Kitasatospora fiedleri: one gene and its partner. The protein of the gene in region 2 interacts with the protein of the main gene of each other region in a pairwise test. Links are inferred from orthologs where the notes say so. Each region holds a gene or a part of one and is shown on either strand. Other genes may lie near its edges.

Region 1 (9,528 bases), 4.6 Mb from region 2 along the record:
AGCCACAGCGGCAGGGTGTGCGCGACCCGGATCAGCGCGCCGGCCGCGGTCAGCGCCTGGACGTGGGCGAGGACCGCACCCTGGTGCAGCGCGGCGGCCGGGTAGATGGTGCGCAGCGCGACCCGGTGGGCCAGCGCGATCCGCTCGCGGGCGAGCTTCTCGGCCAGGCCGCTCTCCGACTGGTCCTGGCCGGGCCGCAGCGACAGCGCCTCGGTGCGGGCGGCCCGGGCGGCGTCCTCCAGCAGCGCGGCCACCCGGTCGGTGCCGCGGACCAGCTCGTGGGCGGTGCCGGTGTGCAGCGGCAGGTAGCGGGCGTGCAGGTGCTCGACCCGCTCGCGGGTGCGGCGGGCCTCGCCGAGCAGCGCGGTGAAGCGGCGGTCGGAGTCGGCCAGCAGCTGACGGACGGCGGTGTCGATCGAGACGGCGGCCATCCCGCTGGTGGTCGCCGACGTCCGCTGGAGCAGCCCGAGGCCGCGCAGCTCACCCAGCGCCTGCTCGAACTCGCTTTCCTCGCAGCCGAGTTCCTCGCGCAGGGAGTCCAGCGGCAGGCCGGGGTCGGCGAGCAGGCGGGCGTACAGGGCGGTGCTGGTCTCCACCCTCCGGGAGCCTAGGGCCGCGGGCCGGGGGCGGAGCGCGGTTTTCAGCATGCGAGACGGCCCCGGCGGGCGGGCGGCGGCGGGGCGGCCGGAGGACGCGGAGGCGGGGCGGCCGGGAGCGGGTCCGCGTCCGGGAGGCGGTCCCGGCATCCGAGACGGGCGCTCCGGTGGCGGCCATGGCCTGATCCGGCGCGGCCGGGGTCTTCGCCGGGCGGGCCGGGGTCTCCAGGATGGGCGGCATGGCGATTCCCGAGTCTTCCGTGATCTGGTTCGACGGCGCGCTGGTGCCCTGGCAGGAGGCCCGCGTCCACGTCCTGACCCACGCCCTGCACTACGGCACCGGGGTGCTGGAGGGCACCCGGGTGTTCGAGACGGCCGACGGGCCCGCGGTGTTCCGGCTGGCCGAGCACCTGGCCCGGCTGGAGCGCAGCGCGCACATGCTGCGCATCGAACTCCCCTACAGCCGGGAGGAGTTGGCGGCGGCAACGGTGGCGCTGGTGGCGGCCAACGGCCACCGCTCCTGCTACCTGCGGCACCTGGCCTTCCTGGGCTACGGGTCGATGGGCCTGGACATGCGGCACTCCCCCACCAGCGTGTCGATCGCCTCCTGGGAGTGGCCCGCCTACCTGGCGGCGGGGCGCGGACTGCGGCTGATGACCAGCAGCTGGCGGCGCACCGACCCCAACGCCGTCCCCCCGGCGGCGAAGGCCACCGGCCCGTACCTGAACTCGGCGCTGGCCCGGCGGGAGGCCACCGACGCGGGCTTCGACGAGGCGCTGCTGCTGGCCCCGGACGGCACGGTCAGCGAGTGCAGCTCGGAGAACGTCTTCGCGGTCCGCGGCGGCGTCCTGCGCACCACCCCCGCCAGCGCGGGCGCCCTGGAGGGCATCACCCAGGACACCCTGCTGACCCTGGCCCGGGACCTGGGCGTAGAGGTCCGGGTGGAGAACCTGCTGCGCTCGGACCTGTACGCGGCCGACGAGGTCTTCCTCTCCGGCACGGCGGCCGGCGTCGTCCCGGTGGCCTCCCTGGACAACCGCGAACTACCTTCCTCCGAAGGCGAGTTGACCAAGCGGCTGGCCGAGGCGTACCGGGGTGCGGTGAGCGGCGCGGACCCCCGCTACCGGCACTGGCTGACGCCGGTTCACAGCTCGTAGACGGCTCCGGCGCGGGCGAGTTCGACCGGGCCGGGGAAGGCGGCGGCGGCGTCGCGGCGGTTGCGTTCGGCGTCGGTCCACGGCGGGATGTGGGTGAGGACCAGGCGGGCGGCGGCGGCCTCGGCGGCGTGCTCGCCGGCCTGGGTGCCGTTGAGGTGGATGGAGTCGAAGGTCTCCTTGCCGTCCGTGTAGGCCGCCTCGCACAGGAACAGGTCGGCGCCGCGGGCGAGTTCGACCAGGGCGGGGCAGACGCCGGTGTCGCCGGAGTAGACCAGGCTGCGGCCGCCGGCCTCGATCCGGAAGCCGTACGCCTCGCAGTCGAGGTGGTTGACCCGGGCGGCGGTGACGGTGAACGGGCCGAGGGCCAGCCGGGCGCCGTCGGCGAGGTCGCGGAAGTCGAAGACCTCGGTCATGCCGGGCTTCTCCGGCATGTCGTAGGCGCGGGCCAGGCGTTCGGCGGTGCCGGCCGGGCCGTGCACGGGCAGCGGGTCGGGGCAGCCCTCGACCCGGTAGTTGCGGGCGACCCAGTAGGCGCACAGGTCGATGCAGTGGTCGGCGTGCAGGTGGCTGAGCAGGACGGCGTCCACGTCGTAGAGGCCGGCGTACTTCTGCAGGGCGCCGAGCGCGCCGTTGCCGAGGTCGACGACGAGGCGGTAGCCGTCGTGCTCCACCAGGTAGCTGGAGCACGGGGAGTCCACGGACGGGAAGCTCCCCGAGCACCCCACCACGGTCAGTTTCATGCCGAGCCCTTCCCGCCCCGTCGGGCCATCGTCCGCGGCCGTCCGCGCCGCCGGTCGGGCGGGGCGGGGTTCTTCGACTCCGTCGGTGCTTTGACTGTCGAGGGTAAGGGCCGGGCGGCACTTTGCCCCCTCTCCCGTGCCGGGCTGTGGGCGGAATCACCAGGACGGGGCGGGGCCCGGTTCAGCGGCGTCCCGGGCGGGCCAGCGCCCAGCCGCGGATGGTCTCCGGGTACCAGCGGGGGTGGCCCGCGGCGTCGACCCGGTCGGGTTCGGGCAGCAGTCCGTGCCGCTTGTAGTTGCGGACTGTCTCGACCCGCACGTTGATGTGCCGGGCGATCTCGACGTAGGACCAGAGCTCTCGGCCGGGCATCGCGCCCACCTCCGGGTGACGGCGTACCAGTGGTGCGCCGCCAGCCTGGCGCGGCGGGGTCCGGTGACCGGGGCGCGACCGGCGTGGTGACCGTTCCGTGACGGAGCGGTCACCCGGAACGGACAAATACCGGGATTTCACAGCGGGCCGATGATCGGACGAGCGGACGGCGCGGCCCCCTGGGCGGGGTGCCGCGCCGTGATCCTGCCGCGGGGCTCAGGCCCAGAGCTGGCCCTGCAGCGCCTCGACCGCCGCCTCCGTGGTCTCGGCGGTGTAGATGCCGGTGGACAGGTACTTCCAGCCGCCGTCGGCGACCACGAACACCACGTCGGCCCGCTCGCCGGCCTTGGCGGCCTTGCGGGCCACGCCGATCGCGGCGTGCGCGACCGCGCCGGTGGAGACGCCCGCGAAGATGCCCTCCTGCTGGAGCAGTTCGCGGGTGCCGGTGACGGCGTCGGCCGAGCCGACGGAGAAGCGGGTGGTGAGGACCGCGGCGTCGTACAGCTCGGGGACGAAGCCCTCGTCCAGGTTGCGCAGGCCGTAGACCAGGTCGTCGTAGCGCGGCTCGGCGGCGACGATCTGCACGCCCGGGACCTTCTCGCGCAGGTAGCGGCCGACGCCCATCAGGGTGCCGGTGGTGCCCAGGCCCGCCACGAAGTGGGTGACGGTGGGCAGGTCGGCGAGGATCTCCGGGCCGGTGGTGGCGTAGTGCGCGCCGGCGTTGTCCGGGTTGCCGTACTGGTAGAGCATCACCCAGTCGGGGTGTTCGGCGGCAATCTCCTTGGCGATCCGCACCGCGGTGTTGGAGCCGCCGGCGGCGGGCGAGGAGATGATCTCCGCGCCCCACATCCGGAGCAGCTCGCGGCGCTCCTCGCTGGTGTTCTCCGGCATCACGCAGACCATCCGGTAGCCCTTGAGCCTGGCCGCCATGGCGAGCGAGATGCCGGTGTTGCCGCTGGTGGGCTCCAGGACGGTGCAGCCGGGGGTGAGCCGGCCCTCGGCCTCGGCCCGCTCGATCATGCGCAGCGCCGGGCGGTCCTTGATGGAGCCGGTCGGGTTGCGGTCCTCCAGCTTGGCCCAGAGCGTGACCCGGCCGTCCTCGTTCCCGGGGATTCCGGCCGAGAGCCGCGGCAACCGCACCAGTGGCGTGTTGCCGATGGCCTCGATCGGGCTGTCGTAGCGCATTACTTCATACCGCCGGCCACGGCCGGGAGGATGGTGACGCTGTCGCCGTCGGCGACGGCGGTGGCGATGCCGTCCAGGAAGCGGACGTCCTCGTCGTTCAGGTAGACGTTGACGAAGCGGCGCAGCTCGCCGCCGTCCAGCAGCCGGGCGGCGATGCCGGGGTGGCGGGAGTCGAGGTCGGTGAAGAGCTCCCCGAGGTTGGCGCCGTTGCCGTCGACGGCCTTGGCGCCGTCGGTGTAGGTGCGGAGGATGGTCGGGATGCGGACCTCGATGGCCATGGCTGCGCTCCTGTGGAGTGTGAGTTCGGGTTGCCGGGCCGGGCGGGGCGCGGCAGGGGAGGGGGCCCCGGCGCGCGGGGCGGGTGCTGTCCGGGGGGCTCGCCGGTCGCGGTGCCGCCGGTCAGTGCGCGGCGGTGCCGGGACAGATCGCGCTGGCGAGCCGGCACAGGTCGACGTGCAGGCGCGCCACGAGGCGGGTGCCTGGGGCCTGGTTGCTCACATCGACGGAACGCATGGACTCATCGTATAGATTCCCGCCCCCGCTTTGACATGCTTGTCTCGGCATCCGGTCGGCGGCGTTCCGAGGGGTGGGAAAGCGGGCCGGCCCGCCGCGCGCGGGCGGTGCGGGTCGGCCCGCTCCCGGGCCGTTCCCGGCCTGGGCCGGGTCGGGGGTCGCTCAGCCCTGGTGGGCCTCGACCACCTCGACGTCTTCCTCCGTGATCACACCGTCCACGATGCGGAACGAGCGGAACTGGTAGGGGTCCTGCTCGCCGGCGCCCTCGGCGGTGGAGACCAGCACGTAGTGGGCGAACGGCTCGGAGGCGTAGCTCACGTCGGTGCGGGAGGGGTACGCCTCGGTGGCGGTGTGCGAGTGGTAGATCACCACCGGCTCCTCGTCGAGGTCGTCCATCTCGCGGTAGAGCTTGAGCAGGTCGCCGGAGTCGAACTCGTAGAAGGTGGGCGAGCGGGCCGCGTTGAGCATCGGGATGAACCGCTCGGGACGCCCGGTGCCGGCCGGTCCGGCGATCACGCCGCACGCCTCGTCCGGGTGGTCGGCGCGGGCGTGGGCGACGATCCGGTCGCGCAGTTCTCGGGTGATGGTCAGCATGCCGCCAGGATAGCGACGCGTCAGTCGCCGCCCCCGGCCCGGAGGTGGGCGTGCGGGTCGGCGTGCAGGGCGGCCGGGTCGCGGCGGCGCAGCACCGCGTAGCCGACCGCCAGGCAGATCGCCCAGCCGGGGAAGACGTACAGCGAGATCCGGGCGTCGGGGTCGAAGGCGATCAGGACGGCGACCAGGACCAGGAAGGCCAGCGACAGCCAGCGGCTCCAGTTGCCGCCGGGGGCGCGGAAGGTCGGGGCGGGCAGCCGGCCGGCCTTCCAGGCGGTGCGGTAGCGGATCTGGCTGGCCAGGATGACGCCCCAGGTCCACAGGCCGCAGACGGTGGCGATCGAGGTGATGTACTGGAACGCCCGTTCCGGGACGAGGTAGTTGAGCACCACGCCGACCCCCATCAGCAGGCAGGAGACGGTGATCGCGGCGGCGGGGGTGCGGTGGCCGTTGAGCCGGGTGAGCCGCCCGGGGGCCTGCCGGCGCAGGGCCAGGTCGCGCAGCATCCGGCCGGTGGAGTACATCCCGGAGTTGCAGGAGGACAGCGCGGCGGTGAGCACCACGAAGTTGATGATCCCGGCCGCCGCCGGGATGCCGATCTTGCCGAAGGCGGCGACGAACGGGCTGACGCCGGGCTGGAACTCGGTCCACGGCACCAGCGACAGGATGACCAGCAGCGCGCCGATGTAGAACAGCGCGATCCGCAGCGGCAGGGTGTTGATGGCCCGCGGCAGGGTCTTCTCCGGGTTCTCGCTCTCGCCCGCGGTGACGCCGACCAGTTCCACGCCCAGGTAGGCGAACATGACGATCTGCAGGGTCATCACGGTGGCGCCGACGCCCTTGGGGAAGAAGCCGCCGTCCTGCCACAGGTGGGTGACCGAGGCGGTGTCGCCGGCGTCCGAGAAGCCGAGGGTGAGCACGCCGACGCCGATCAGGATCATCCCGAGGATCGCGGTGACCTTGACCATCGAGAACCAGAACTCGATCTCGCCGAACAGCTTCACCGAGATCAGGTTGGCGGCGTACAGCACCAGCAGGAAGGCCAGTGCGGTGGTCCACTGCGGGATGTCGGGCGCCCAGAAGCGGACGTAGACGGCGGCGGCGGTGGTCTCGGCCATGCCGGTGACCACCCAGAACAGCCAGTACGTCCAGCCGGTGACGAAGCCCGCGAACGGGCCGAGGAACTCCCGGGCGTACTCGGCGAAGCTGCCGGCCACCGGGCGGTAGGTGAGCAGTTCGCCGAGCGCCCGCATGATCACGAAGATCACCACGCCGGCCACCGCGTAGCTCAGCAGCAGGCTGGGCCCGGCCTTGGAGATCGCGGTGCCGGCGCCGAGGAACAGGCCGGTGCCGATCGCGCCGCCGATGGCGATCATCTGGATCTGCCGGGTGCCCAGCCCCCGCTGGTAGCCCTCCTCGTCGGGGGCGGACCCGGCCGCCTCGTCCGTCACCTGCTGCGTCATCCGCCCGCCTCGCCTCCCGGTCCGCGCCGGCCGGCCGGCCGACGGGCCCCGGCTGTCCCGGGGAGGCAGCAGTGAACCACGGTGAGGCCCCGGAACGCCTCATATCTGAGCTTTACCTGAGCAATCGGACAATATGAACGAAAGGAGGGGGCCGAATGGGGGGCGCGGGCGGAGGCGCGGGCAGGGGTCGGGCGGGCCCCGTCAGCCCGTCATCGCCTCCAGCAGGCTCTCCTGCATCGCGCCCAGCCACAGGTAGGCGATCACCAGCGGCTTGCGCGGGTCGGAGTCGGGCAGCCGGTACAGGCCCTCGTCCTCCTCCTCGGAGACCTCCAGCCGGGCGCCCAGGGTCAGCCGCAGGTCGTTCAGCGCGCCCAGCCAGCGCGGGAAGTCGTCCGGCTCGACCTCCAGCACCCCGCCCGCGCCGCCCAGCCCGTCCAGCGCCCGGACCACCGCCAGCGCGTCCTCGCGCTTGCGGGCCCGCAGGTCCAGCTCGGTGTAGCGGCGGAACTCGGCGGCCCGCTCGGCGGTCCGCGGGTCCTCCGGCGCGCCCGGCCCGCCGTACCCGTCGGGGAACAGCCGCAGCAGCGCCGGGTCCTCGGGGGCCTCGCTGGGGCCCTCCGCGAACAGCGCGGCCAGCGGGTCGTCGCTGCCGCCGCCGGGCGGCGGCCCGATCAGCTCCAGCATCTGCACTTCCAGCGAACGCAGGATGGACGCCTCGAACTCGTCCAGCGCGATCGCCGCGCCGCCGTCGCCCGCACTCTCGAACAAACCGGCCATGTGTGTCGAATCAGTCCCTCGTGGATGGTGGGTGACGGGCCGTCAGTCGTGCTGCAGGGTGGCCCACAGGCCGTAGCCGTGCATCGCCTGCACGTCGCGTTCCATCTCCTCGCGGGTGCCGCTGGAGACCACCGCCCGCCCCTTGTGGTGCACGTCCATCATGAGCTGGTGGGCCTTGTCCTTCGGGTAGCCGAAGTAGCTCTGGAAGACGTACTGGACGTAGCTCATCAGGTTGACCGGGTCGTTGTGGACGATGGTCACCCAGGGCGTGTCCGGCTCCGTGACCGGAACCCCCTCCGTCTCCGGGCGCTCGACCTCCACCGGCGCGACACTCACAGTCCGTCTCTCCTCGTCGACCTCGGCTTCCCCCGTCCCATGCTTCCATCCGAGGGACCCGGGAGCGAATCAGGGTGGCCCGACACGGGGACCGGAAGAGAAATCGTCACTCTGACGCTAAGTGGTAGTAGCATCATCCCCATGGACGCCATCACCGCGCACCGCAGCTCCGCGCTGCTCACCGACCGCTACGAACTGACCATGCTGCAGGCCGCGCTGCGCAGCGGTGCCGCCCACCGCCGCTCGGTCTTCGAGGTCTTCACCCGCCGCCTCCCGTCCGGCCGCCGCTACGGCGTGCTGGCCGGCACCGGCCGGGTGCTGGACGCCATCGAGGACTTCCGCTTCACCGCCCCGCAGCTCGACTGGCTGGCCGACCAGCGGGTCGTCGACGAGGAGACCCTGCGCTTCCTCGCCGACTACCGCTTCACCGGCAGCGTGCACGGCTACCCCGAGGGCGAGGCGTACTTCCCCGGCTCGCCGCTGCTCACGGTCGAGGGCAGCTTCGCCGAGGCGGTGATCCTGGAGACGGTGATCCTGTCGATCCTCAACCACGACTCGGCGATCGCCGCCGCCGCCTCCCGGATGACCGCCGCCGCGGGCGACCGCCCGGTGATCGAGATGGGCGCCCGGCGGGCCCACGAGCAGTCCGCGGTGGCCGCCGCCCGGGCCGCCTACCTGGCGGGCTTCGCCGCCACCTCCGACCTGGAGGCGGGCTTCACCTACGGCATCCCGACCACCGGCACCGCCGCGCACGCCTTCACCCTGCTGCACGACAGCGAGCGGGACGCCTTCACCGCGCAGATCGACTCGATGGGCCGCGACACCACCCTGCTGGTGGACACCTACGACCTCGGCGAGGCGGTCCGCACCGCCGTCGAGGTGGCGGGCCCGCAGCTGGGCGCCGTCCGGATCGACTCCGGCGACCTGACCCTGCTCGCCCACCGGGTGCGCCGCCAGCTCGACGAGCTCGGCGCCACCGCCACGAAGATCATCGTCACCTCCGACCTGGACGAGTACGCCATCGCCGCGCTCGCCGCCGCCCCGGTCGACGGCTACGGCGTCGGCACCAGCCTGGTCACCGGCAGCGGCCACCCGACCTGCGCGATGGTCTACAAGCTGGTCGCTCGCGAGTCGGTGCCCGGCGGCGAACTCGTCCCGGTCGCCAAGCGCTCGGCCGGCGGCAAGACCAGCGTCGGCGGCCGCAAGTGGGCCGCCCGCCGCCCCGACCGGGACGGCTTCGCCGAGGCCGAGGTGGTCGGCACCGGCCCCGTCCCGGCCGAGCTGGAGCCGCACCTGCTGCACGTCCCGCTGATCACCGACGGCGAGGTGGTCGGCCGCGAGCCGCTGGACGCCGCCCGCGACCGCCACCGCCGGGCCCGCGCCGCGCTGCCGCTGTCGGCGACCCAGCTCTCCCGCGGCGAGCCGGTGATCAACACCGAGCGGCAGGCCAACTGAACCGCCGGACGCGGACCCGGGCGGGGCGGGCGGGGGCGCCGGGCGGGCACGGACGCCGGGCGGGGCGGGCGCGGACGTGGCTTTGCCCGGCTTTGCCCCGCGGCGATCCCCCGGCGGCGCCCCGGCACTTTCGCGCCCGCCCCGCACTGCCTAGAGTGCCAACCGCTGTACCGTCCGGGCCCCGCCCGGACCACCCCGACGCCACCGCGGCCGAGACCCCCGGGCTCCGGGCCGCATCCCAGCTCCCCACGAGCCAACGAGAGAAGAGCCAGCCATGCACCGGGCCCTGATCGTCGTCGACGTGCAGAACGACTTCTGCGAGGGCGGCAGCCTTCCCGTCGC
Region 2 (9,294 bases):
GCCCGGGTCGAGCCCAGGCCCTCGATGTCCAGTTGGTCGCGGCCCGCCGCGTAGATGATCGACGCCACCGCCTGGCAGTCGCGGCCCCGCACGCAGCGCCAGCGCTGCTCGCCGGTGTCGATCCCCTCCCCGCAGCGCGGGCAGGCGGCGGGGAAGACGATCGGCCGCTCCGCGCCGGTGCGCTCCTCCACCAGCGGGGCCTCGACCCGCGGGATCACGTCCCCCGCCCGGTGCACGAAGACCCGGTCGCCCAGCATCAGCCCGCGGCGGGTGATGTCGGCGGGGTTGTGGAGGGTGGCGTAGGTGACGGTGACGCCGTCGATGACCACCGGCTCCAGGACGGCGCGCGGCGCGATGATGCCGGTGCGGCCCACCGCCCACTCCACCTCCAGCAGCCGGGTCACCTTGTGCTCCGCCGCGAGCTTGCGGGCCACCGCCCACCGCGGGGCCCGGGAGCCGGAGCCGGCCTGCCGCTGGTCCGCGGCCGCGTCGGCCTTCACCACCACGCCGTCGATGCCGAACGGCAGCGCGCCGCGCAGCGCGGTGATCCCGGCGATCCGCTCCCGGACCTGCTCGATCGTCTCGCAGCGCACCGGGGCGGCGGCCGTGCCGGCGGCGGTGTTCGCGCCGAGCCCGGCCAGGGACTCCAGCAGGGCGCTGTGGCCCAGCTCCTCGTCCAGGCCGATCGCGCCGTAGGCGAAGAACGTCAGCTCGATCCGGTACGGGCGGCCCTTGGCCCGCAGCGTCCCGGCCGCGCCGCTGCGCGGGTGGGCGAACGGGGCGGCCTCGTGCGCGAGCCGGATTCGGTTGGCCTCCTCGAACTGGGCCGACGTCAGCAGCACCTCGCCGCGCAGCTCCACGTCCAGCGGGCGGGTGAGCACGGCGGGCAGGCCCAGGACGGCGTCGGCGGCGTGCGTGATGTCCTCGCCCGCCAGGCCGTCGCCCCGGGTCAGCACCTGCCGGAGCCGCCCACCCCGGTAGCGGGCGGCGACGGCCAGCCCGTCCAGCTTCGGCTCCACGCACCACCCGGCCACCGCCCGGCCCAGCCGCCGCTCCAGGCCCGCGGCCCAGTCGGCCAGCCCCGCGTCGTCGAACACGTTGTCCAGCGACAGCATCGGCACGCCGTGCGGCACGTCGCCCACCACCGCGCCGCCCGCGACCTTCCCGGTCGGCGACTCCGGCAGCACCTCGTCCGGATGCGCCTGCTCGTAGGCCGCGATCGCCCGCACCAGCGCGTCGTACTCGTCGTCCCCGAGCGGGGTCGCCCCGTCCCCGTAGTAGGCGGCGGCGGCCCGCGCGGCGGTGGCAACGGCGTCGGCGTAGTCGCCGGAAGAGAGCGGAGCGGCGTTGTTCATGACCGTCATCCTTCCGTTCCGCACTGACAACCGACCGCCTCCGACCGGACCGCCTGACGCCCCGTCAGCGACGGGTGAAACCCGTTCGGGCGAGAGTGGGATCGCGGAAGCGGGGAAGGCACGCCGAGCGACCCCCGCGAGACCCAGGAGCCACTGACGTGACAGCACCGCCCACCACCGCCTCCCGCGCCGACGACCGGCCGGTCCTCCTCGTCCTGTTCGGGGCGACCGGGGACCTCGCGCGCCGGATGCTCTTCCCCGCGCTGTTCGAACTGTGGGAGCGCGGCCTCCTCCCGGACCGGTTCGAGGTGATCGGCTCGGGCCGCCACTCGCCCGGCACCGACCAGGACTTCCGCCACGACGTCGTGGCGGCGGTCGCCGACTCCGCGGACGGCGCCGACCGCGCGGCGCTGGAACGGTTCGCCGAACGGATCCGGTTCGCCACCGCCTCCGCCGAGGACGGCTCCGGGCTCGCGGCGGCCGTGCAGCAGCGCCGCGCCGCGCTCGGCGAGGGCTGCCGGACCTTCCTCTACCTCTCCGTGCCGCCCGGGCAGGCGGACGGCATGCTGCGGATGACGGACCGCGAGGGCATCGCCCGGGACGCGACCCTGATGGTGGAGAAGCCCGTCGGCGAGGACGTCGACACCGCCCGCGCGCTCAACGCGCTGCTGGCCACCCTCGCCCCCGAGGAACGCGTCCTGCGGGTCGACCACTTCCTCGCCAAGGAGTCGGTGCGCTCCCTGCTGGCCCTGCGCACCGCCAACCCCTGGCTCGCCGGGTCGTGGGACGCCCGGCATATCGCCTCGGTGCTCATCGACGTCCCGGAGAAGATCGACATCGAGGGCCGGGCCGCCTTCATGGAACGCACCGGCACCTTCCGCGACATGATCCCCACCCACCTGTGCCAGGCACTGGCCGCCGCGGCGATGGAACCGCCCTCCTCCGACGACCCGGAGGCGGAACGCGCCGCCCGGCTCCGGCTGTTCGAGCAGACCAGGCCCTTCGACCCGGCCCGGACGGTGTTCGGCCAGTACGAGGGCTACCGGGAGGAGGACGGGGTGGCCGCCGACTCGACCACCGAGACCTTCGCCGCCGTCGAGGTCCGGATCGACAACCCGCGCTGGCAGGGCGTCCCCTTCCTGCTGCGCACCGGCAAGGCCCTGGACTCCGCCGACCACCGGCTCACCGTCCGCTTCCGCCCGACGGCGGACGGGGACGGGGACGGGGACCGGACCAAGGGCGAGGCCGGCACCGAGCTGGTGGTGGGCCTGAGCGCCACGGCGGACGTCCGGTTCGGCGTCCGGCTCAGCCGCCCCGGCCCCCGGCCCGGACTGGTGGACGGGGTGCTGGGCCTGGAGCCGCTGCCCGGCGCCGACGCCTCCCTCGGCGCCTACGCGCAGGTCTTCCACCACGCGCTGAGCGGCGACCACCGGGTGTTCACCACCGCCGCCGAGGTCGAACGGCTCTGGGAGCTCGCCGCACCGGTCCTCGCCGACCCGCCGCCCGCCGTCCGCTACCCCCGGGGCTCGTCCGGACCGGAGGTGCCGGGGATGGCGGGGGTGCCGGAGGTGCCGGAGGTGGCGGACCCGGCGTCGGACCGCGCGGGCTGAGCGCGCGGGCCGGGCGTGCGGCGCCCGCGGCCGGTCAGTGGCCGGTCGCGGGCAGGTCGCGCAGCGCGTTCTCCACGACCTCGGTCAGCGCCGGGTGGATCCACAGCGGGCCGTCGGCGAGTTCGCCGGCCGTCATGCCGGTGGTGAGGGCGACCACCAGGGGCTGGATCAGGGTGGCGGCCTGCGGGCCGAGGATGTGCGCGCCGAGCAGCCGTCCGGTCCGGCGGTCGGCGAGCACCTTGCAAAAGCCCTCGGTGTCCTCCAGCGCCCAGCCGTAGGCCACGTCGGCGTACCGGTGCACGGCGACGGCCGGGTCGAGCCCCTGCTCGCGGGCCTGCCGCTCGGTGAGGCCGACCTGGGCGATCTGCGGGCGGGTGAAGACGGCGGAGGGCACCGCCCCGTAGTCCATGGACCGCTCCTCGCCCGGGTGCAGCAGGTTGTGCGCGACGATCCGGGCCTCGCGGTTGGCGACGTGCTTGAGCGGGACGGGCGTGGCGATGTCGCCGAGCGCCCACACCCCGTCGGCGGTGGTGCGCAGCTGGGCGTCGACGGTGATCCGGCCGTCCTCCCCGGTGGCGACGCCGGCCCGGTCGAGGTCGAGCAGGTCGCTGTTGGGGCGGCGCCCGACGGCCACCAGCAGGGTGTCGGCGCGCAGTTCGGCGCCGTCGTCCAGGGTCAGCCGCAGGTCGCCGGGGCGGCCGGTGACGGCGGTCAGTTCACGGCCCAGCCGCAGGTCCCAGTGCCCGCGCATCGCCTCGGTGAAGGCGGCGGACACCGCCTCGTCCTGCTGCTTCCCGAGCAGCCGGTCCTCCTTCTCCACCACGGTGACGTGGCTGCCCGCGGAGCGGAAGACGTGCGCCAGCTCGGCGGCGATGTAGCCGCCGCCGAGCACCACCAGCCGGGCGGGCGGCTCGGGCAGGCGCATCACGGTGTCGGAGGTCTCGTAGGGCAGGCCGGAGGACGCCACCACGGGCGGGACGACGGGGCGGCCGCCGGCCGCGATGACGATCCGGTCGGCGGTCAGCTCCAGCGGACCGTCGGCGGTGTCCACGGTGAGCCGGCGCGGCCCGGTGAACCGGGCCAGGCCCCGGTGGACGGTGGTGTTCGCGGCGTCCCGGCGGTCCTGCTCGCCCTCGGCGGACGCCGCGTCCAGCCGGCCGAAGACCCGGTCCCGGACCTCGGGCCAGCGCACCTCCCGCAGCCGCGCGTCCACGTCGTGCCGCCCGGCGTCCCGGACGGTGTCGGCGACGTCGGCGGTGACGGCGAGCATCTTGCTGGGGATGCAGCCCGCGTTGAGGCAGGTGCCCCCGAACGGGCCGGCGGAGACGACGGCGACGTCCAGGTCGGCGAAGCGGTCGTCGAGGAGGAGGTTGCCCGAGCCGGCCCCGAGGACCAGGAGATCGTGATGGCGCATGTTCGGAACGTAACCGTTTCCCGGCGGACCATTCCGGACGCCGGTCCGGACGGGTGCCACCCGGAGGCTTCTCCCCGGGCCGGTGGGCCCGTCCGGCGGGCGGACGGAGGAGATGTTCACCCGTTCGGCGCATCCGCACCCATGAGTCGCGCGGAATGGGGGAGGCGTGAGTCAGCACCGTGCAGAACGACATCCCGATGAGGAGAACCCGCCATGGCCCGCACCGTCAACCGTGACGCCAACCGCCCCGCCTACACCGTCCCCGGCCTGACCACCGAACAGGGCGCGGAGCTGATCGTCACGCTGCAGGAGCGGCTGAACGCGCTGAACGACCTGCACCTGACCCTCAAGCACATCCACTGGAACGTGGTCGGCCCGCACTTCATCGCCGTCCACAAGATGCTCGACCCCCAGGTCGACCGGGTGCGCCTGATGGCGGACGACGTCGCCGAGCGGATCGCCACCCTGGGCGGCGTCGCGCACGGCACCCCCGGCCGACTCGTCGCCGACCGCAGCTGGGACGACTACAGCGTCGGCCGGGCCGACGCCATCGCCCACCTCGGGGCCCTCGACCTGGTCTACACCGGCGTCATCACCGACCTGCGCAACGCCGTCGAGCAGGCCGGCAAGATCGACCCCGCCACCGAGGACCTGCTCATCGAGCAGCTGCGCGACCTCGAGCAGTACCAGTGGTTCGTCCGCGCCCACCTGGAGAGTTCCAGCGGCACCCTCGCCACGGCGGACGCCCCCACCGAGGCGCGGGCCGCGAAGAAGGCCGTCCGCAAGAGCGGCAAGTCCGCGGGCTGACCGCGCCGCACACCCGGCTCGAAGGCCGCCCCCGCTCCGGCGGGAGGCGGCCTTCGGCGGGCCCGGGCCCGTCAGGCGGGGCGGTGCGCGGTCGCGAACGCCGCCGCGTCCCAGGTGCCGCCCAGGGCGGGGGCGAGGGCGGCGGTGGCGAAGGGGCGGAAGGTGGCGGGGGTGTGGGCGGCGGCGCCGGCGGGGAGGGCGCCGAGGAGGGGGGCGCCGGCGGCGGTGGGGAGGTCGGCGAGGTTGCAGCGGGTGGCGAGGTCGGGGGCGGCGGGCCAGCAGCCGATGACGACGCCGCGCAGCGGGAGGCCGCGGTGGCGCAGCGCCTCGACGGTGAGCGCGGTGGCGTTCAGGGTGCCCAGGCCGGCCGCTGCGACGAGCAGGAACCCGACGTCCAGGCCCAGGTCGCGGCAGGCCAGCGCGTGGTCGGCGAGGGTGCGGCCCCGCTCGTCGTAGCGCACCAGCAGCCCGCCCGCGCCCTCGACCAGGACGGTGCGGTGCCCGGCGGCGAGCTCGGCGACCGTCTTGGCGACGTCCTCGGGCGCGAGGGGCGGCAGCCCGGCCCGGCGGGCCGCCGTCTCGGGAGCGAGCGGCTCCGGGTAGCGGGCCAGCTCGACCGCGTGCACCAGCGGCCCGGCCAGCCGGGCGACCTCGTGCACGTCCCCCGGCTCGTCGGGCCCAAGACCGGTCTGGCCGGGCTTGAGCACCGCCACCGGCTCCGGGCACAGCGCGGCGACGGCGGCGGTGGTCAGGGTCTTGCCGACCTCGGTGCCGGTGCCGGTGACGAACAGGACGGTGGACATGGCGCGGTTCCTAGCGGTCGGAGCGGTCGGAGCGGTCGGAGTGATGGGCGCGGTGGGCGCGGGTGGAGGCGGTGGCCGCCGCGGCGATCGCCCGGCCGATCGCGGCCAGGTCCTCGTCCGGGGTGACGAACGGCGGCATGGTGTAGATCAGGTCGCGGAACGGCCGCAGCCACACGCCCTGCCCGGCCGCCGCCTCGGTCGCCGCGGCCATGTCCACGGGCGCGTCCAACTGCACCACGCCGATCGCGCCGAGCACCCGGACGTCCGCGACCCCGGGCCGTCCGGCGCACGGGGCGAGCGCGGTGCGCAGCGCGGACTCGATCCGCCCGACCTCGCCGCGCCAGTCCTGCCGCAGCAGCAGGTCGATCGAGGCGTTGGCGACCGCCGCCGCCAGCGGGTTGCCCATGAAGGTCGGGCCGTGCGCCAGCACCGGGACCTCGCCGCGCGAGATGCCCTCGGCGACCCGGCCGGTGCACAGCGTCGCGGCCAGCGTCAGGTAGCCGCCGGTCAGCGCCTTGCCCAGGCACATCACGTCCGGCGAGACGCCCGCGTGGTCGGCGGCGAACAGTTCGCCGGTGCGGCCGAAGCCGGTGGCGATCTCGTCGAAGACCAGCAGCACGTCGTGCGCGTCGCACAACTCCCGCAGCGCGCGCAGGTACGCGGGCGAGTGGAAGCGCATCCCGCCCGCGCCCTGGACCACCGGCTCGACGATCACGGCGGCCAGCTCGCCCGCGTGCCGCCCGATCAGCTCGGCCAGGTGCGCGAGGTACGCCGGGTCGGCCGGGGCGTCGTACCCGGCGGGCGGCTCGGCGGCGAACAGCTGCCGGGGCAGCACCCCGCCCCACAGGTGGTGCATCCCGCCCTCGGGGTCGCACACCGACATCGGGTGGAAGGTGTCGCCGTGGTAGCCGCCGCGCCAGGTCAGCACCCGGTGCTTCTCCGGCCGGCCGAGCGAGCGCCAGTACTGCAGGCACATCTTCAGCGCGACCTCGACCGCCACCGAACCGGAGTCGGCGAGGAAGACGTGCTGCAACGGCTCCGGCGTCAACTCGACCAGTTTCACCGCCAGTTCGACGGCCGGACGGTGGGTGAGGCCGCCGAACATCACGTGGCTCATCGAGTCGAGCTGCCCGCGCACCGCCGCGTCCAGCTCGGGGTGCCGGTAGCCGTGGATCGCCGCCCACCAGGACGACATGCCGTCGACCAACTCCCGGTGCCCGCCGACCGGTTCGGCCAGCCGCAGGCGCACGCCCGCGGCCGACTCCACCACGAGGGGCTGGACCGTTCCCGGCATCGGACCGTACGGGTGCCAGACGTGCGCCCGGTCCAGTGCGAGCAGCCGGGCGGCGTCCGGGGTGTGCTGACGGTCCATCAGGCGTTCGGGGCCAGCTCGGTGCCCGCGCCGCGACGGCGCACCCGGACCAGGTCGGTGCGCGCCTCGTCCTCCGCGCCCGGGGCCGCGACGGCTCCGGCGGTGCCGACGGCTTCGACCGCTCCGGCGGCCTCGACGGCCGGCGCGCTCTCGCCGTGGCCGCCGCACGGGCCGCAGCCGCCGCCCGTCCCGCAGGCGCCCTCCTCCTGGTGGCCGCCGCAGCCGGTGGCGGCGGCGTGGACGCGGTGGCGGGGGAGGGTGGTCTGCCCGGCGCCCTCCACCTCGAAGCCCGCGTCCTTGATCATGTCGAGGTCGGCCTGCCCGGCCTGGCCCTCGCTGGTCAGGTAGTCGCCCAGGAAGATCGAGTTGGCGATGTGCAGGCCCAGCGGCTGCATCGAGCGCAGGTGCACCTCGCGCCCGCCGGCGATCCGCACCTCGATGTCCGGGCAGACGAACCGGACCATCGCCAGGATGCGCAGGCAGCGCTGCGGGGTGAGGTTCCACTCCTCGGCCAGCGGGGTGCCCTCGAACGGGATCAGGAAGTTCACCGGCACCGAGTCCGGGTCCAGCTCGCGCAGCGCGAACACCACGTCGACCAGGTCCGCGTCGCTCTCGCCCATGCCCGCGATCAGGCCCGAGCAGGCCGACAGGCCCGCGCCGTGCGCCTTGGCCACGGTGTCCACCCGGTCCGCGTAGGTGTGGGTGGTGGTGATGTCGCCGTAGGTGGCCTCGGAGGTGTTCAGGTTGTGGTTGTACGCGTCCGCGCCGGCCGCCTTCAACCGCTCGGCCTGGTTGTCCGAGAGCAGGCCCAGGCAGGCGCAGACCTCGACGCCCTCGTCCGCGCCCTTGATCGCCGCGATGGTGTCCGCGACCCGGTCGATGTCCCGGTCCGTCGGGCCGCGCCCGCTCGCCACCAGGCACACCCGCTTCGCCCCGCCCGCGACGCCCGCGGCGGCGGCCTGCGCGGCCTGGTCCGGCTTGAGCCAGGTGTACTTGAGGATCTCCGCCTTCGAACCGAGGCGCTGCGAACAGTACGAGCAGTCCTCCGGGCACAGCCCGCTCTTCAGGTTCACCAGGTAGTTGAGCTTCACCCGGCGGCCGAACCACTGCCGGCGCACCCGGCCGGCGGCTGCGACCACGTCCAGCAACTGGTCGTCGGTGGTGGCCAGCACGGCCAGCGCCTCCTCCCGGGTGGGCAGTTCCCGGCGAAGGCCCTTGTCGGTCAGGATGTCGAGGAGGTCCATGGCCCGATCCTGCCCGGGCGGCCCCGGCGTCCGCCAGAGGGAACCCGCCAGAAGATCCCCCGCAGGCTGTGCGAGTTGTCACAGTGTCGCGGCTCACAGTGACCGCCCGGACACCGGCGCGGGCCGCGTCGGGCCGGGGCGCGTCGGACCGGGGCGCATCGGACCGGGCCGGGAGCGGGCGGGGCGGCCGGGACCGGGGTCAGGCGGGCTGGGCCGGGGGACGGTTGTCGATGACGATCCGGGTCGGCGGACGCTCGTCGACCGCCGCCGTGGAGTCCGCGGGCAGGGTGCGGCGGATCTCGTGGGACAGGTCGACGTAGTACGCCAGGGCCATGGCGCTGTCCTGGAGGTCGCGGGCCGGGCCGACGCCGGTCTCCCAGTAGGTGGTGTACAGGGCGTGGACGGCGGACATCAGGCTGGGGCCGGACAGCCGGACGGTCACCATGTCGCTCTTCTCGTCGGTGGCGGCCGGCGGCAGCTGGAAGTACTTGGCGCCGACGGCCCGCGCGACGATGAACTGCCAGGCGTGCGGGTGGCAGACCAGTTCGGCGGTGCCGATCTGGGCGGCGGTCCGCAGCACGGTGGACAGTTCGGCGTCCAGCTGGTCCCGGAGGCGGTCCGGTCGCACCGCGGGCGCGGAGACGGCGGGAGCGGGGGCGGCGGCGGGCTCCGGCGCGGGCTGCTGCCGG

What was found.
Region 1: the proteins of QMQ26_RS33935 (region 2) and clpS interact in binary tests that used the Escherichia coli proteins (3 or more experiments, as listed by UniProt). The link is inferred for Kitasatospora fiedleri from one-to-one orthologs.

What each region holds. Positions count from the first base shown.
Region 1 is NZ_OX419519.1:2,779,188-2,788,715, forward strand. The notes cover bases 6,085-9,071. They hold clpS (ATP-dependent Clp protease adapter ClpS), read right to left. Parts: upstream 7,732-9,071; coding sequence 7,438-7,731; downstream 6,085-7,437. Other genes in these bases: QMQ26_RS12940 (amino acid permease), read right to left, coding at 6,085-6,618; QMQ26_RS12945 (DUF2017 domain-containing protein), read right to left, coding at 6,820-7,395; QMQ26_RS12955 (nicotinate phosphoribosyltransferase), read left to right, coding at 7,873-9,071. Outside these bases: QMQ26_RS12905 (helix-turn-helix transcriptional regulator), read right to left, coding at 1-596; QMQ26_RS12910 (branched-chain amino acid transaminase), read left to right, coding at 836-1,753; QMQ26_RS12915 (MBL fold metallo-hydrolase), read right to left, coding at 1,741-2,493; QMQ26_RS12920 (MerR family transcriptional regulator), read right to left, coding at 2,675-2,863; QMQ26_RS12925 (PLP-dependent cysteine synthase family protein), read right to left, coding at 3,080-4,048; QMQ26_RS12930 (MoaD/ThiS family protein), read right to left, coding at 4,048-4,326; QMQ26_RS37450 (putative leader peptide), read right to left, coding at 4,448-4,561; QMQ26_RS12935 (Mov34/MPN/PAD-1 family protein), read right to left, coding at 4,724-5,155; more of QMQ26_RS12940, read right to left, coding at 5,176-6,084; more of QMQ26_RS12955, read left to right, coding at 9,072-9,186; QMQ26_RS12960 (isochorismatase family protein), read left to right, coding at 9,461-9,528. UniProt on the Escherichia coli protein: Involved in the modulation of the specificity of the ClpAP-mediated ATP-dependent protein degradation.
Region 2 is NZ_OX419519.1:7,427,010-7,436,303, forward strand. Bases 3,637-6,389 are described here. They hold QMQ26_RS33935 (Dps family protein), read left to right. Parts: upstream 3,637-4,592; coding sequence 4,593-5,186; downstream 5,187-6,389. Other genes in these bases: QMQ26_RS33930 (mycothione reductase), read right to left, coding at 3,637-4,379; bioD (dethiobiotin synthase), read right to left, coding at 5,258-5,989; QMQ26_RS33945 (adenosylmethionine--8-amino-7-oxononanoate transaminase), read right to left, coding at 6,000-6,389. Outside these bases: NAD-dependent DNA ligase LigA, read right to left, coding at 1-1,364; QMQ26_RS33925 (glucose-6-phosphate dehydrogenase), read left to right, coding at 1,514-2,965; more of QMQ26_RS33930, read right to left, coding at 3,000-3,636; more of QMQ26_RS33945, read right to left, coding at 6,390-7,361; biotin synthase BioB, read right to left, coding at 7,361-8,605; QMQ26_RS33955 (hypothetical protein), read right to left, coding at 8,805-9,294.